3 regions of the Staphylococcus sp. GW823-FHT05F06 genome follow, and region 2 is predicted to be linked to each of the others. Evidence: predicted binding sites of a transcription regulator. Region 2 holds the regulator's gene; each other region holds the start of a gene.
What was found. The regulator Rex, encoded in region 2, represses fermentation and respiration genes when NADH is low (regulators of the CRP and FNR family bind a similar motif). The targets are predictions, from matches to a motif close to TTGTGAAATATTTCACAA.
Positions count from the first base shown of each region.

Region 1 (6,450 bases), on a different contig from region 2:
GAAAGCTCGATATCCACAAATTGATAGTAAAATGAGTGCGCCTCTTGGTACACATCCATATATGAAAACATTAGTAGAAAATAGAATTGCTGATGAAAAAGTCAGTGAAGGTTCAACCAAAGCAACTATAGTAATTGCCCATGGAAATGGAAGTGGACGTTTTACGAAAGCACATGATGAATTAAAAGCATTTGTTAAAACGCTTGATAGTCATCATCCTGTTTATGCAAGAGCTTTATATGGGACATTAGCATTTAAAAATGATTTAGATAAAATCTCAGAGCAATATGACGAGTTAGTCATTGTCCCATTATTTTTATTTGATGGTAGATTGGTGAATAAAGTAAAACGTCTTTTAGGTGAAATGACATTGCATAGTCAATTACACATTACGCCATCGATTAACTTTGATCCAATTTTAAGATTAATTATTAGAGAAAGACTTGAAGCGTTAGATATTTAATATATTTCAATTATTTTAAACGAATTTACAAAAAATAAATGATATGATTCGTTAAGGTTGGGGAATGTAACACAATTCATTGTTACATTCCCCTTAATATTTGATGATATTATTTCTATAATGAATGCAGCTCATTATAAAATAGTTTGTGGTTTAAAATGACAGCGTAAAGTGTAATTTCAATTGCAACATATATTATAAAATAGTTAATAATATATTTTAATTTTGGCCTCAATTTCATCCTAGAAAACCATATCCATGCCATTAGGGAAATCCCCGATTTTAATTTTAAATGTGAATTACATCACAAAAAACTGAAGTTTTGTTATAAGATGAACTTGAAAAGAGAAATACAAAATGATTAAATTTCTGACCTTTTATAAAGTTACATTGTGTTTTGTATTAAAAATTTATATTGATAAAAGGGGCATTAAAGTATGGCAAAACAAAAACTTGTAATGATTGGTAATGGTATGGCAGGTTTAAGAACGATAGAAGAGATTTTAGAACGTTCACAATCACAATTTGATATTACTATTATTGGGAAAGAACCTTATCCGAACTATAACAGAATTATGTTATCCAATATTTTACAGAAGAAAATGACCGTCGAAGATACAATTATGAATCCTTATGATTGGTATCAAGAGAATAATATTGAACTTATAAATAATGATCCAGTGGAAAAAGTTGATAAAGAAAACAAAATAGTTACTACTTCTAAAGGTATTGAAGTAGAGTATGACATTTGTATTTTCGCTACTGGATCAAAAGCTTTTGTATTACCTATACCAGGTTCAAATCTTCCTAGTGTCATTGGATGGCGAACAATTGATGATACAAATAAAATGATTGAAATTGCCCAAACGAAAAAACGCGCAGTTGTCATTGGTGGAGGTCTTCTAGGCTTAGAGTGTGCCAGAGGACTTCTAGATCAAGGAATGGAAGTGACAGTTCTTCATTTAGCTGATTGGCTCATGGAAATGCAATTGGATCGTAAAGCCGGAGAAATGCTTAAAGCGGATTTAGAAAAGCAAGGTATGAAGATTGAACTTCAAGCAAATTCTAAAGAAATCATTGGTGATAAAGATGTTGAAGCTATTAAATTAGCTGACGGTCGGGTGATTGAAACAGATTTAGTAGTTATGGCTGTTGGTATCAGACCTTATACTGAAGTTGCTAAAGATAGTGGATTAGATGTCAATAGAGGTATTGTTGTAAATGATTATATGCAAACATCTGATTCTCATATTTATGCAGTCGGTGAATGTGCCGAACATGATGGGAAAGTTTATGGATTGGTGGCGCCACTTTATGAACAAGGCAAAGTGCTAGCAGATTATTTAACTGGTAAAGAAACAAAAGGTTATAAAGGATCTACTACTTTCACTTCACTTAAAGTATCTGGTTGTGATTTATATAGTGCAGGGCAAATTGTTGAAGATGAAGATGTCCATGGTGTGGAAATTTTTAATAGTGTCGACAATATCTACAAAAAAGTGTATTTAAGTCAGGATCAAGTCGTTGGTGCTGTCTTGTATGGTGATACTGATGATGGATCACGATTTTATAATATGATGAAAAAACATGAAACGCTTGAAGATTATACACTTGTTTCTTTATTGCATAAAGGTGATGAAGATGCGGGGACATCTATTGCTGATATGTCTGATGATGAAACGATTTGTGGATGTAATGGTGTTGATAAAGGAACAATCGTCAATGCTATTACAAGTAAAGGTTTAACGTCTGTAGATGAAGTGACTAAAGCAACAAAAGCAGGTAATTCATGTGGTAAGTGTAAAGGTCAAATCGGTGAGTTATTACAATATACATTAGGTGACGACTTTATTGCTGCAAAACCAACAGGTATTTGTCCATGTACTGATTTAACAAGAGACCAAATTGTAACTCAAATCAGGGCTAAAAATCTCAAATCATCAAAAGAAGTACGACACGTTCTTGATTTCAAAGATAAAGATGGTTGTCCTAAATGTCGACCTGCAATTAATTATTATTTAAATATGGTTTATCCTTTTGAACATCGAGACGAAAAAGATTCTCGCTTCGCTAATGAAAGATATCATGCAAATATACAAAATGATGGTACTTTCTCAGTGATTCCTCAAATGCGCGGTGGTGTTACAGATGCTGACCAACTCATTCGATTAGGAGAAGTTGCTAAAAAGTATAACGTACCACTTGTTAAAGTAACAGGTTCGCAACGTGTAGGTTTATATGGATTGAAGAAAGAAGAATTACCACAAGTTTGGAAAGATTTAGGAATGCGTTCTGCTTCTGCTTATGGTAAAAAGACGCGTTCTGTTAAAAGTTGCGTTGGTAAAGAGTTTTGTCGTTTTGGTACACAATACACAACTCGACTAGGAATAAGACTTGAAAAAACATTTGAATATATTGATACACCTCATAAATTTAAAATGGGAGTATCAGGTTGTCCGAGAAGTTGTGTAGAGTCTGGTGTTAAAGATTTTGGCGTCATATCTGTTGAAAATGGCTACCAAATATTTATCGGAGGTAATGGTGGTACTGATGTTACTGTAGGTAAATTGTTAACGACAGTTGAAACCGAAGATGAAGTGATTCAATTATGTGGTGCCCTCATGCAGTATTACAGAGAAACAGGTGTTTACGCTGAAAGAACAGCACCATGGTTAGAACGTATGGGCTTTGAAAATGTCAAGAATGTCTTATTAAATCAAGAAAAGCAAAAAGAACTGTATTTAAGAATTATGGAAGCCAAAAAAGCTGTTGAGAATGAACCATGGGAAACTATTGTTGAAAATAAAGAAGCACAAAAAATCTTTGAAGTTGAGAAGGTGTAAGAATGAAAGCTAAAGAAAAGATTAAAGTTACAACAATGAATGAAATGATTCCTCAAATAGGCAAAAAAGTAGTTGTAAACGAAAAAGAAATAGGTATTTTTCTCACAGATAATGGTGATTTATATGCCATTGGAAATATATGTCCACATAAAGAAGGACCGTTGTCTGAAGGGACTGTAAGTGGTGATTATGTTTACTGTCCGTTACACGATCAAAAAATAGCTTTAAAAACTGGAGAAGTACAACAACCTGATACAGGATGTGTAGAGACATACGAAGTAGAAGTTATTGATGGAGATATTTACTTATGTCTATAACTTATCCTGGCACAGTATATCTAATCGGTGCAGGACCAGGCAATCCAAACTTATTAACTAAAAAAGCTGAACGGTTAATTAGATCAGCTGACGTGATTTTATTTGATCGTCTCGTAAATCCTTTCATCTTACAGTATGCTTCTTCTCAAACAAAAGTGATCAATGTGGGAAAGAAACCTTATTGTAAACACATTCAACAAGAGGAGATTAATCAAAAAATTGTTGAAGCAGCTAATCAATATCAATGTGTGGTGAGACTAAAGGGAGGAGATCCTGCGATTTTTGGTAGAATTACAGAAGAAGTACAAACATTAGAAAATCATCATATTCATTACGAGATTGTCCCTGGTGTGACATCAGCAAGTGCTGCCGTAGCAACTATGAATATGGGATTAACGATGCGTTCTATCGCACCGAGTGTGACTTTCTCAACTGGTCATTTTAAAGATTCGGTTAATCACGATACGGATATTAGGAACTTGATTAATGGAGGCACTTTAGCTATTTATATGGGTGTGAAAAGATTAGGTCAAATTATTAAACAAATTGAATCATATACGAATGAAGACTACCCCATTGCAATAGTGTTTAATGCTTCCTGCTACAATGAAAAGATTGTTATAGGTCATTTAAGTACGATTGAAGAACAATTGGTTTCTCAACAACTAGAAGGTCATCCAGGCATATGCATTTTAGGTAATATACTTGATGACATTAATCGTACGTTATTGAATAATAATAAGAATGACAAGGGAAATCTATATTTAATCAAGGGAGATAAAGAACGTGCAATTGCAAAGGCTGAAACTTTATATGATGAAGGAATCCAATGTCTGATTGATTTTGACCATAGCTACCACATTTCTCAACAAAACGTGTATAACGAAATGATTAAACACAAGAGTATTAAAACAATATATGTATAAACATTTGGGTCTACAAGTTCATTATGAATTTGTAGGCCTTATTTTTTAGGGAATCTCTAACATCAATTAGGACATTCCCTAATATAATGGCTTTGTGAAAAAATGTACAATAAAGATAAGACACAATACCTATGCATTGAGAAAGGATATAACCTTGTATGGTGGGAGGATTAATAAAATGGGAAAATTTGGATTGAATTTCTTTAAACCGACAGAAAAGTTTAATGGAAATTGGTCGGTATTAGAGCATAAAAGTCGAGAATGGGAAAAGATGTATAGAGAAAGATGGAGCCACGACAAAGTTGTGAGAACGACGCATGGTGTTAACTGTACTGGATCATGTTCATGGAAAGTATTTGTCAAAAATGGCGTAATTACATGGGAAAATCAACAAATTGATTATCCAAGTTGTGGACCTGATATGCCAGAATTTGAGCCAAGAGGTTGTCCGAGAGGTGCATCATTTTCTTGGTATGAGTATAGTCCGTTAAGAGTTAAATATCCTTATATTAGAGGTAAATTATTAGATTTATGGACCGAAGCGCTTGAAGAACAAAAAGGAAACCGAATTGCGGCATGGGCATCCATCGTAGAAAATGAAAAAAAAGCCAAACAATATAAAGAAGCAAGAGGTAAAGGTGGACACGTCAGAGCAAATTGGAAAGATGCCACAGATATCATTGCAGCTCAAATTTTATACACCATAAAAAAAGATGGACCGGATCGTATTGCTGGATTTACTCCTATTCCTGCTATGTCGATGATTAGTTATGCTTCAGGAGCAAGATTTATTAATTTGTTAGGTGGAGAAATGTTAAGTTTTTACGATTGGTATGCTGATTTACCACCTGCATCTCCACAAATTTGGGGTGAGCAAACAGACGTGCCAGAAACCAGTGATTGGTACAACGCCTCATACATAATGATGTGGGGATCAAACGTTCCATTAACACGTACACCTGACGCACATTTTATGACTGAAGTTAGATATAAAGGGGCGAAAGTTATTTCAGTAGCACCTGATTATGCTGAGAATGTTAAGTTCGCCGATCATTGGCTTGCACCACATCCGGGGACAGATGCAGCGGTTGCACAAGCAATGACACATGTTATTTTACAGGAATATTATGAAAATCAACCGAATGATATGTTTATTAACTATGCTAAGCAATATTCTGATATGCCGTTTGTCATTATGTTAGATGAAGATGAGAATGGCTATAAAGCAGGTAGATTCTTGCGTGCTTCTGATTTAGGGATGTCAGGTGAAAATAATGAATGGAAGCCAGTTATTCAAGACAAATTGAGCCAACAATTACTTGTTCCTAATGGCACAATGGGGCAACGCTGGGAAGAAGGGAAAAAATGGAATTTGAAACTTGAAACAGAGGATGGTACACCAATTGATCCAATGTTATCAATGGTTGAAAGTGACTATCATGTTGAAACGATTCAATTTCCATATTTTGATAGCAGTGGTGATGGTATCTTTGAGAGACCTATTGCAACGAGAACTATTCAGTTAGCTAACGGAGAAGAAGTTAAAATTGCTACGGTTTATGATTTAATGACGAGTCAATATGGTGTTCAACGTTTTGAACACGAACTAGAAGCTACATCTTATGATGACGCATCTTCTAAATATACTCCCGCTTGGCAAGAACAAATTACAGGTATCAAAAAAGAATTAGTGACGAAAGTGGCAAAAGAATTTGCACAAAATGCTATTGATACTGGTGGACGCTCAATGATTATTATGGGGGCTGGTATCAACCATTGGTTTAACTCCGATACTATTTATCGTTCAATTCTTAACTTAGTACTATTGTGTGGTTGTCAAGGCGTTAACGGTGGTGGTTGGGCACACTATGTAGGACAAGAAAAATGTCGACCAATTGAAG
Region 1 covers NZ_JBXAHW010000004.1:72,884-79,333, reverse strand. The annotation lists gene AC1Q7N_RS04010 (sirohydrochlorin chelatase) at 1-463, shown strand, start outside; gene nirB (nitrite reductase large subunit NirB) at 901-3,306, shown strand; gene nirD (nitrite reductase small subunit NirD) at 3,309-3,623, shown strand; gene cobA (uroporphyrinogen-III C-methyltransferase) at 3,614-4,549, shown strand; gene AC1Q7N_RS03990 (nitrate reductase subunit alpha) at 4,728-6,450, shown strand, end outside.
Region 1: a site for Rex is predicted at 4,642-4,659, ahead of AC1Q7N_RS03990 (nitrate reductase subunit alpha). Genes of this name have one in related genera too.

Region 2 (6,450 bases):
AAATTTATAACGATATAGCAACATATGCCACCAATTATTGCAATAATCATAGCACTCATATAACTGACGTATCCTGCTGCTGGTGTAATAGCGACAAGACCAGAGAGTGCTCCAGATAAAAGACCTAGTAAACTTGTAGTCTTTTTCAAGATATATTCAAAGATTAACCAACCAAAAGCACCTGCACTTGCACCAATAACTGTGTTAACAAACGATATCATGGCTATGTGATCGAATGTAAATGCACTGCCTACATTAAATCCATACCATCCTAACCATACTAATATACCACCTATAAGCGTAATTAATAGATTATGGGGAGTATGTTTTTCTTTCTTCTTACCTATACCTATCATTATCCCAAGAACTAAACCAGATACGCCTGATGTTATATGAACTATTGTTCCACCTGCATAATCTATTGCTCCAATTTTACTAATCCAACCACCACCCCAAACCCAATGGGCAACAGGGCTATAAATTAATAGAACCCATAAACTAACAAAAATCAGATAAGGAATGAATCTCATTTTCTCGGCTATCGAACCTGATAAAATAGATACCGCAATTGTACAAAACATCATTTGAAACAACATAAATAATGAGAGAGGTATATGAGGACTCAAAGTTTTTGAAGTTTCAAAACCAACATGATGAAGACCCAAAAACTTCAAACCACCTATCCATTGATTTCCTCCATCAAAACTTAAAGAGAAACCAATTATTATCCATACAAATGTGACAATGACAATGGCAACCATACTTTGCATTACAGTATTTAAAGCATTTTTTGATTGTACGAGTCCCCCATAAAAAAGGCTTAAACCTGGTGTCATTAACCATACTAATAGAGTACATAAAAATAGAAATATTGTATCATTCATATTCATACTTACCACTTCCTTTAAAAACATCATAATGAGTGTTTTTTTAAAAAGCAAAATTAGGTAAGGTCATGTTACACAGTATGTCACTTTAAGTTACATTGTATATATAAGCGTAGTACAAAAAACATATTACTTTCGTTACACCATGTTAGTAGTGAGTATAATAAAAAGATAATCTTGATTTAGTTATCTCACTACAATAATAAATAAGCCTGGGACAATGATTGTTGTCTCAGGCTATCATAATTATACTAACGAATTTCATTAAATTAAAAACAGTCTTCAAGTTTAACTCTTTCTTTCAACGATATAGCTAATGTCTACTTAATTTAACTTTTTTCTCGTCAATCTAATCTATAATTAAATTTGCTTAATTTTCTATCCTTAAAAAATCTTTTTATCAACTTTATAATTATAAGTTTTTATGCCTTTTGAATAGTAATCGTCCATGATGCATCATCAAGTTGCTCATAGTTTGTAACTGGATATCCATTTTCTGCAGCCCAATTAGGTAATGCTTCGGTAGCCTGGGTGCAATCGAAATCGATTTTCAATTCATCCCCTTGATTTAATTCATTCATTTTCTTTTGTGCTTCTATTAAAGGAAATGGACAAACCATCCCTACTGTTCCTAATTCGTATACCATTGATATACCTCCTCATTCATTTTATCTAATGTCACATTAGAATAACCAATCTTAGCTTTGAGATACTTGTTGTAACTTTTTCATAGGTTTTACAAAAATAAAATAACTCATAAACCAAACACCAATAATCATAGAGGCTAAAGCAATCCATCCTTGCCAACTCATTGTAGCTGTTTCTACTAAACCATTACCGATAGAGCAACCACCTGCAACTGAAGCACCAAATCCCATAAATATGCCACCAAGCGCACTATTGCGAATTGTCTTAATATCTGGCAATCTCCATCTAAACTCTTTAGACCCTTTTGCAGCTATATAAGAACCTATGAATATACCTAGTACCAAAAGCACACCCCAATCAATAAATTTTAAATCTCCTGAAATAAGATAATTTACAAGATTTGCAGAAGGTGTTGTTATACCTAAGCCACCCATTCTCCCAGTAGATTCACTCATAGGCCAAGCAAGTAGAGCAATAAAACCTATTGCAATGCCAGCAACAAATGGATGATATCTTTTTTCAAATAGGTAATGTCTAATACCACTATATTTTTGTTTAAGTTGGGGCACCATTATTTTAGGTTTTCGAATTGTTTTCACAACTAAAAATATTGTAATTACAGTTAATAACATGACGAGAATCCATTGTGGTATACCTGTTGTACTCGTCATACTTGTGCTGACTTGCGTCGGTTTATTTATTTGATTCATTATTGGAAGAAGTACCCCAGTTTTAGTTACGGCTGAAGTCAATGCATAAAATATTAATGCCACCCAACTTCCAATTAACCCTTCACCAGCCCTATACCAAGTTCCTGTCGCGCATCCTCCAGCTAATACTATCCCTATTCCAAAAACGAAGGATCCCAAAATAGTTCCTATAACTGGAAATGTTTCTGTTGGAACCTCTATAATATTTAAGTTCTTTAGAATAAGTAAACCAATACTTTGGACAGTAATAGCAATAAGCAATGCATAAAACATTTTGTTACTCTTTTGAACGTACATATCTCTAAATCCACCAGCTAAACAAAATCTTGTTCTCTGCATTACAAATCCTAGCAATATGCCAACGACTAATCCGCTTATAATTGTCCACACCATTTTATCACCTTTTCCGATATAAATACTAAGGTATTATAGTAGAAAGGACTATATTTTGCAAATTCTTAATTTTATTTCTTATGTTTTAATATAAATATTTTGTGAGTTTGTTTAAGTTACTCTTAGATAAGTTACTAAATTTATACCACTCCTGATCAGAATAATAAATAAACAATTTATTTCCTAATAACCCTTTCGATATTCTATACCGCACAATGCTAGAGAGTTCGAATTGAATATTGAATGGATTATTGTTTTGACTATATGCCTTAAACTCCAACTTATTTTCATGTATTAACAATATACCGGGAACTGTCATTATTCTGGGAATATGTGATTTGAAATTACAATTTATTTCTTGAGTCATTTGTTTCAATCTCCCATTACAATAAATTTCAACTTACAATTTTTGTTAAAAAGTTTCGTATTTATAATCTATTGTAACTGTTTAATTAAAAAAAAGCACTCTCACTTGAGAGTACTATGTTAAAGTGATTTTTATTAATTATTTACTATAATTTTTCATGAAGAACAATAATGATTGTAACTCTATACCAAAATCAATATGATGTACTTGAACATCTTGAGGTGTTTTAATTCGACGTGGCGTAAAGTTTAGTATACCTTTAACACCGGCTTTAACAAGTTCATCAGCTACTTGTTGTGCCACATTATCTGGTGTTGTTAAAATGACTACATCAATAACTTCTGATTCTAATGTCGCTTTGATATCATCGCTATGTTTTACCACAACGTCACCGATATTCTCACCTATAATATCTGGTCTAATATCAAAAGCTTCAGTAATTGTCATCTCATCATGTATTGAAAAGTTATATGTAAGTAATGCACGCCCTAAATTACCGATACCTATAATGGCAATTTTAATTTGATCGCTCTCACTTAATTCTGATTTAAAGAATTCAAGCATACTATCTATATTATATCCATATCCTTTTTTTCCTAATTCACCAAAGTATGAAAAGTCTCTTCTTATTGTAGCTGAATCAATTTGTAGTGCTTCACTTATTGTTTTAGAATTAACACGATCTATACCTTTACCTTTCAAAATACTGACAAATCGGTAATATAAAGGTAGACGTTTTAACGTAGCGCGAGGAATTTTAAAATCATCTGGCATATATCTAACCCCCTTTTTCGCGTATATTATGCATGTATCATTAAAATCAGTAAATGAGTTAAAACATATGTTGAATGTCATCTCATAATACAAATAATTGTATACAACGAATACTTAAACATTATACATTATTAATTTTTAAAAATAAATATCCTAGTTTCATGTGTTCTATGAATACTGTAGAATAGAAGTAATTGAGTTTAACATCATTTCAAGATAACGTACGCAATTTATTTTTCTATTTAAAATTCGATAATATAGAATTAACAAAAATTTAAATATTCAAAAACAAATACTTTATATATAGTTTAAACCTATTTCAAATACATAGAAAGGTGAGAATCGAATGATACTTTTACAACTTAATGACATCTCCAAATCGTTCGATGGTGAAGATATCTTCACAGATGTTAATTTTGAGGTGAAAACTGGCGAAAGAATCGGCGTAGTAGGTCGTAATGGAGCTGGTAAATCGACATTAATGAAAATCATAGCAGGTGTGGAAAATTACGATAGTGGTCAAATATCAAAAATCAAAAATTTAACAATGAGTTATTTAACTCAGCAAATGACTCTCAATTCAGAAGCTACTGTCTTTGAAGAAATGTCTAAGCCTTTTGAACATATAAAGAAAATTGAAAATTTAATTAAGGATGAAACCGATTGGCTTGCACGAAATGGACAAGATTATGAGTCCGATGAATATCAATCACATATTGAAAAATATGAAACTTTAACGAATCGTTATGAGCAATTAGATGGTTATCAATATGAAAGTAAAATTAAAACAGTCCTGCACGGGCTTAACTTTACAGAAAGCGATTTCAACAAGCCTATTAATGATTTTAGTGGTGGTCAAAAAACACGTCTTTCTCTTGCTCAAATGTTACTTAAAGAACCCGATTTACTCCTTCTTGATGAACCAACTAACCATCTAGACATGGAAACAACCAAGTGGTTAGAGGATTACTTAAAGTACTTTAAAGGAGCAATTGTGATTATCAGTCATGATAGATATTTTTTAGATAAAATTGTAACTCAAGTTTATGATGTTGCTCTAGGAAATGTAAAACACTATGTAGGAAACTATGAGCAATTTATAAAGCAACGTAATCAGTATTACGAAAAACGCATGCAAGAATTTGAAAAGCAACAAGAAGAAATCAAGCGTTTAGAAACCTTTGTAGAAAAAAATATTACTCGTGCATCTACAAGCGGCATGGCTAAGAGTAGACGTAAAACATTGGAAAAAATGGAACGTATTGATAAACCTATGATAGATGCTAGAAGTGCAAATATACAATTTGGCTTCGACCGTAATACTGGTAATGATGTGATGCACATTCATGATTTAAAAATTGGTTACGACTCACCTATTACACTACCTATAAACCTCGAAGTCTTTAAAGGGGATCATATAGCTATCATTGGTCCAAATGGTGTTGGTAAAACAACATTGATAAAAACAATTGCTGAAAAACAACATAAACTAGGTGGTCAAATTATCTTTGGTGCTAATTTACAAATTGGTTACTATGATCAAAAACAAGCTGAATTTAAATCAAATAAAACCATTCTCGATTATGTTTGGGATCAATATCCACACATGAATGAAAAAGATGTACGTGCAGTATTAGGGCGTTTCTTGTTCGTTCAAGAAGACGTAAAAAAAATTATCAATGACTTATCCGGCGGTGAAAAGGCACGATTACAATTAGCACTTTTAATGTTACAACGTGATAATGTTCTTATCTTAGATGAACCGACTAACCATTTAGATATTGATTCTAAAGAAATGCTTGAACAAGCATTGAAAGATTTTGAAGGCACAATTATTTTTGTATCACATGATCGTTATTTTATTAACCAACTTGCAAATAAAGTTTTTGATTTAAACATTAATGGTGGCCAAATGTATTTGGGAGATTATCAGTATTATATTGAGAAAACTGAAGAAGCTGCAGCTATCAAAGCACATGAAACAATAACTCAAAATAATTTTGAAAATAAAGAGATAAATCAAGACGCAAATACTTCAACCTATATCAGTCAAAAGCAACAAAAAAGACAACAACGTAAATTAGAAAGACAAATTGAACATTGTGAAAGACAAATCGAAGAATTAGAAGCACAAATATCACATATCGACGAACAGTTAACACAACCTGAAGTATTTAACGATCCTCTAAAAGCTAGTAAATTTGCCAATCAAAAATCCGATACCGAACAAAAATTAGAACAAATAATGTTGGAATGGGAAAAATTACAAGAAAAGCTCTAATTTCCAACATAATGACAAGACACCTGAAAGTTGAATATATGACTTTTCGGTGTCTTTTAGTATTTTTTTACACAAATATTATTAACAGCTTGAATTACTTTCATAATCACTATCCACAGAGTTATCCTACTTATCCACAAGTAAATTAACACTTTTTCTTTTTTAATTTTACTTATTTATTTACATATCCACAAACAACTTCACTACTTACCCACAACTTACTCACATTTTGTTGATAAGTACGCACGTTCCCTATTGACAACTTATTTTCTATTTTCAATTGTTTACGTTATTCATTTATGAAATAATTCATTAAGAAAGAAAAAGGAGAACTAAACTTCATGACGAACAATCAAACTTTAGTACTGATTATATTAACTTTCATCATCC
Region 2 covers NZ_JBXAHW010000008.1:88,066-94,515, forward strand. The annotation lists gene AC1Q7N_RS06990 (ammonium transporter) at 1-890, opposite strand, end outside; gene AC1Q7N_RS06995 (sulfurtransferase TusA family protein) at 1,310-1,534, opposite strand; gene AC1Q7N_RS07000 (YeeE/YedE family protein) at 1,586-2,638, opposite strand; gene AC1Q7N_RS07005 (PH domain-containing protein) at 2,724-3,005, opposite strand; gene AC1Q7N_RS07010 (redox-sensing transcriptional repressor Rex) at 3,144-3,779, opposite strand; gene AC1Q7N_RS07015 (ABC-F family ATP-binding cassette domain-containing protein) at 4,126-6,060, shown strand; gene AC1Q7N_RS07020 (MutS-related protein) at 6,402-6,450, shown strand, end outside.

Region 3 (6,450 bases), on a different contig from region 2:
AAACGTAGGGCAGAATTAATTTATAATTCAAAACCCTACGTTTTCGTTGTAATATGACTTTGTAAAAACATATTATTTCACATCTTTAACAACTTCGCTCTTTTATTAAATGCATTGTTTGTTATTATATTTATATTATTCTTCGGATAATCTTTCTTTCAAAAATTCTATCCATTTATTTGTAGCATGACTTAAACGTTTATCTTTTTTCCAAACGACACCAAGCTCCCAAGTTGTATGTGCATTTTCCAAATGTACAATTTTGACGTCATCATTAAGTAATTGTGCTATAGTGGCTGGCAATATGGAAATACCTAATTGATTAATGACAAGATTTTCAATCACATTCCATTGTGAGATTTGTGAGGCCATGTTCGGCACGAATCCAGCATTCTTCGCATTTTCAATAATTTTATCGTTGAGATAGAAATCTTCATTAAATAAAATGAAGTTCTCATCAGCTAATTCTTCCATTTTAATAGAAGATTTTTGTGCTAAAGGATGTTCTTTATTTAAAACTACAGTCAGTTCTTCTTTGTTTAAAGATATACATTCAAATTTTTGATGATCTACTGGCAATGTTGTCACACCAATATCCACTTCATCATTAAGTATAAGGTTTTCAGTCGTCTTACCACCACTTTCGATTAAGTTGTACGTGATATTCGGATAAAGTTGATGAAAGTCTCCTAATACGCCAATAAATTTACGCATGCTCATCACTGCAGACATACTAATAGTGATATGACCTGTTTCTAAACCATACAAACTATTAATTTCAGTGGGCAAATTATCATATAGTGCGATGATTTCTTGACATTTCTTGAAAAAAATTTTACCTGCATCAGTAAGTACTAAACTTCTTTTACTCCGGTCAAATAAAGGGACAGCCATCTCTGCTTCAATATCCTTAATTGCTTTACTGATAGTTGGTTGCGCAATATACAAGGATTTTGAAGCGTTTGTCATACCACCTTGTTTGACAACTTCAACAAAGTATTTCATGTGTTTTATATCCATGCATATCCCCCTAGTTTTGATATAATTCAATAGTAAGTTTAATTATACAACAAAATTGACCTTTCTAGCGATTAATATATTTAAAAACTATAATTCAAAACATTTTATTTAGTTTTTCAAGTATTTTAAAAAACGAAAATATGTTAAAATAAAAGTCGGCTCATAAAATATATTATGAGGTGAGATATTGAGCTTTTACGAATTTATGCAAAATTTCCTAGGTGATGACACGCCATTAGGTGAATTGGTTGATTGGATTAATCAAGATATCAATTTCCCTAAAGACGTGACGAGCCAAAAAGAAATCTTGACATATTTTCGAAATCATCCATGTCCGGAAAACATACCAGTGACGAGTATCAAACGGGCACTAGCTGTTTTCAACCAATTCACTAAAGTATAAATTGATGTTATGACATGACTTTAACATTTACGCATACTTATATACATGGAGTTAATCATCTCGTACCTGAGTGAGATTACATTTTATTTGAATGTAGTCTCACTCTTTTTTTACTCAAACGATTATTACGATAAAAATATGTATATTTCATTAATGTTACATTTACTTTGATAATTCATTTCTTATATTGTATAGCGCATTTTTAAATACTATTATTATTACTGTCATTAAATAAATACATTTTTTGGGAGAAAGAAATGAAATTCAAAAAATTATTATCTCGTATTATTATCGCTACAATGATTACATTTACTGGAACACTCTCATATCAAGCTATTGAACAAACGCATATTTCCCATGCTGCACATAATTATTATGGTAAAAAACAATGCACTTGGTGGGCATTTAAACGTCGTGCTCAATTAGGTAAACCTGTATCAAATCGATGGGGTAATGCTAAGAATTGGTATAGCAATGCACGTCGATCTGGTTATGCAACTGGACATAAGCCTCGAAAATACGCTGTTATGCAATCAACGAGAGGCTATTATGGGCACGTAGCAGTGGTTGAAAAAGTATATAAGAATGGAAAAATCAAAATTTCTGAATATAATTATAATGTGCCATTAGGCTACGGCACACGCATTATTAGTAAATCGTCTGCACGAAACTATAATTATATTTATTAATCAAATCAAACAAACCGTCAAATAAGTATATCCTTGAAGCTATATATCAAGATATACCCGTTTGACGGCTTTTTAATTATGACTTTCTTATATTCATCAAGATTTCTTGAGCTTTGGCAGTATTAGCTTGTGATTCATATTTGAGCGCTTCAGCTACTTGCGCAATTTCTTCGCCTTTTGCACCTACAACAATCGCTAATGATTTATATTGTAAACTCATATGTCCTTGTTGTATCCCCTCAGACACTAGCGCTCTACATGCAGAGAAATTTTGTGCTAATCCAACAGCAGCAACAACTTGCCCTAGTTCCTGTGCATTTTCAACATTAAGCAAATTTAATGAGGCTTTAGCAATAGGTAAAACTTTCGTACCTCCACCTACTGTCGCTAAAGTCATAGGAACTTCAATAGTTCCAACCAATTTATTACGTGAGCGATCATATTCCCAAGTAGCTATCCCTCTATAATGACCATCTTTGCTTGCATATGCATGAGCACTTGCTTCAACTCCTCTTGTATCATTGCCTGTAGCCAATACTACAGCGTGTATACCATTCATCACACCTTTGTTATGTGTTGCAGCACGATGTATATCTACTTGTGCAAGAACTGACGCTCGTTCCATACGTTGTGCTACCTCTTCGCCACTTCTCTCTCCTCTATGTAAATCTTCAATATCTATTTCCCCTTGTACTTTTACTACTGATGCTGTCGCATGATTAGATAAAATACTCATTAAAACATTTTGATTTGAAAATTTAACTTTTAGATGTGCAGTGATTGCTTCTAATATTGTATTTAACATATTAGCACCCATAGCATCTTTAGTATCAACAAAAACCTTCAAAGATAATAATCGATGATTAGGGAATGTATCTATTTCAATACGTTGATATCCTCCACCTCTTGCTTTAATAGAAGGGTAAGCTTCATCAGCGATTTGATGAATTTGTGATTCTATTTGATATATTGAGTTAGCTAATGTGCCTGTGTCTTCAACATCATCAAAGACAATTTGTCCAATCATTAGACGTTCACTTGAAATTGTCTTAAATCCACCACTTTGATTAACGAGTTTTGCGCCATAACTTGCTGCTGCTACGACAGAAGGTTCCTCTACCATCATAGGTACTACATATTCTTTATCATCAACTATAATTCGAGGTAATAACCCTACTGGTAGTGCACCTTGACCAATGACATTTTCAATTAAACTGTTTGCGACTTCCTCATTAATTAACGGATGATTAAGTAATATTTCATAGTTTTCATCATCTAGCCAACCGTATTCAACAAGTTTTTTTAATTTATCTTTTCGTGTTAAATGTCTAAATCCTTTATCTAAACTTTTCATTTATGTACTCCTTTAAAATATCTTTATATTACTGTAGTAATGTAACCTTTTAACTTTCGCTTTAAATATCAACTGCTAACATTGTCTTGCACTCAAATAATTCAAAACTTTTCACAATTTTTGTAAAGCGCTTACATATTTATTATATATTCCTGGTCATGTCTGTTATATTTCATTGTATAAAACGAATTTTCTTTGGTATGATACTAGTGCTACTTCAAAAAATGAAAGGATGTCACACCTTATGAATATAGGTATAGATAAAATAAGTTTCTATGTACCCAAATATTATGTAGACATGGCTAAACTTGCAGAAGCGCGCCAAGTCGATCCTAATAAATTTTTAATTGGAATTGGTCAAACTGAAATGACTGTGAGCCCAGTGAATCAAGATATCGTATCTATGGGAGCCAATGCTGCTAAAGATATTATAACAGAAGAAGATAAAAAGAATATTGGTATGGTTATAGTAGCAACTGAGTCTGCGATTGATAATGCCAAAGCAGCAGCCGTTCAAATTCACCATCTTTTAGGTATTCAACCCTTTGCAAGATGCTTTGAAATGAAAGAGGCTTGTTATGCAGCAACACCTGCAATTCAACTTGCCAAAGATTATCTTGCTCAACGCCCTAACGAAAAGGTTCTTGTCATTGCTAGTGACACAGCTCGTTATGGTATTCATTCTGGTGGTGAGCCTACTCAAGGTGCCGGTGCAGTTGCAATGATGATTTCACATAACCCAAGTATTTTAAAACTTAATGATGATGCCGTAGCATATACTGAAGACGTTTATGATTTCTGGCGTCCAACGGGTCATCAATATCCCTTAGTTGCTGGTGCATTGTCGAAAGATGCCTATATCAAGTCATTCCAAGAAAGTTGGAATGAATATGCACGTCGCCATAATAAAACACTCGCTGATTTCGCTTCACTATGTTTCCATGTACCATTCACCAAAATGGGACAAAAAGCTTTAGATTCTATTATTAATCATGCCGATGAAACTACACAAGACCGTCTTAACTCTAGTTACCAAGATGCAGTTGATTATAATCGTTATGTCGGTAATATTTACACAGGGGCCTTATATTTAAGTCTCATCTCTTTATTAGAAACACGTGATTTAAAAGGCGGACAAACGATTGGTCTCTTTAGTTATGGTTCTGGTTCTGTAGGCGAGTTCTTTAGTGGAACATTAGTAGATGGATTCAAGGAGCAATTAGATGTTGAGCGCCACAAATCTTTATTAAATAATAGAATAGAGGTTTCTGTTGATGAATATGAACATTTCTTCAAACGCTTTGACCAATTAGAATTGAATCATGAACTTGAAAAATCAAATGCAGATCGTGACATTTTCTATTTAAAATCTATTGATAACAATATTCGTGAATATCATATAGCAGAATAATCTAAACTCAATTCTTTTGCTTTTTTAATTTTTTAAAATGAAAGAAACGAATTTACTATTCATACTTGCCCCCTAAAAACAACGTCATATAGCTGTTTTTAGGGGGTTTTTAATCCCAAGATAGTGCATTTCATCTATTATAGACCTCTACTATTTATATACTGTTTACCTACTATTCATAGATAAAAACGAATCCTATCCATAGATCAACATTGACAAATAACTAAAGCAATTCTATACAATAACGTATCTCAAGGTTTCGTTGTTTTTTTAGGTCTGTATAAATGTGTCATATCTATTTCTTCCAATTTTAATAATTTTATTTTGTTGTCTAAAGTACCTCCGTATCCTGTTAAATTTCCATCTTTACCAACCACTCGATGACATGGTATAAGTATAGAAATAGGATTACTCCCAACAGCACCTCCTACAGCCTGAGCAGACATTGCTGGCTTATTCATTGCTCGTCCTACTGTTTTAGCAATCTCTCCATATGTTTTAAGTTCTCTATAACGAATTGTCTGAAGTTCATTCCATACCTTCTGTTGAAAATCAGTGCCTTTTGGTGCTAACGGTACTTTTATCTCAGGATAATTCCCTTTAAAATACTCTCTTAACCACGCTTTAGTATCTTTAAAAACATCTAACGTATCCTTTGTTTTAATTCCTTTCAAATGTTGATTAGGGTATAAGACATGTGACAACGAGATGCCATCGTTTGTAATTAATTGCAATAAGCCAACGGGCGAGTCATACATTGATTGATACATATTTCTCCAACTCCTTAAATGTGTATATCATTCTAGTCATATCCTTATAAACTAACGCATTCTATTCTGAACATAATTTTATAATATAGATAATTGCTATATTTATGAAATTGGATAAACATTCGAATAGAATGTGATACACCATTAACGATAACTAAAATTGAAAAATGTCATCATTTATATATTAAGTCAATTATCGACAGGTCATACTTTAAGAAAGTCTGGAACTTTGATTTACGTCCCAGACTGGTCAAGATATAGAATTTAAAGTCCAACTCACCCTTTTGATTAGATGTCATTATATTTATTGAAAATTATAAAGTTCATACCCTTTATTTTTTGCATATTCTAATGCGAGAATTTCTAAAACATTAATGAACGCAGGTTCGTCTTTTACTTTTATATATTGAAAAGTGAGGCCGTATTTATCTGCAGTAATGTCTTTTAAATGATTTGGATTTAAGTCCTTATTTTGAGCATAAGCTTTTCTAAATTTAGTTGTACCTGTTTCTGAACGTGAATTGTATTGTCCTAATTTTGTATACAAATCACTATTTATAGGTTGATGTGTGGATGAATATCCTCCAGTTTGACCTACAAACACTGGTTTTTTCTCATCGAAAATCACATAGACACCAAACTTATCCTTAACTTTTTCTCTATCCTCTGGTGTAAACGCCAAAGCCTTTTTATGATCGTACTTAAATAATTTTTTTAGTTTCTTCTGATTATCTTCTAGTAACTCATTTAATTTTTTGCTACCCTTCATACATTTATTCCTCCCAATTAGCAATTAACTTATA
Region 3 covers NZ_JBXAHW010000019.1:24,463-30,912, forward strand. The annotation lists gene cidR (cidABC operon transcriptional activator CidR) at 136-1,020, opposite strand; gene AC1Q7N_RS10500 (sterile alpha motif-like domain-containing protein) at 1,208-1,423, shown strand; gene AC1Q7N_RS10505 (CHAP domain-containing protein) at 1,681-2,112, shown strand; gene AC1Q7N_RS10510 (hydroxymethylglutaryl-CoA reductase, degradative) at 2,189-3,466, opposite strand; gene AC1Q7N_RS10515 (hydroxymethylglutaryl-CoA synthase) at 3,711-4,877, shown strand; gene AC1Q7N_RS10520 (methylated-DNA--[protein]-cysteine S-methyltransferase) at 5,129-5,647, opposite strand; gene AC1Q7N_RS10525 (hypothetical protein) at 5,952-6,416, opposite strand.
Region 3: a site for Rex is predicted at 3,566-3,583, ahead of AC1Q7N_RS10515 (hydroxymethylglutaryl-CoA synthase). Genes of this name have one in related genera too.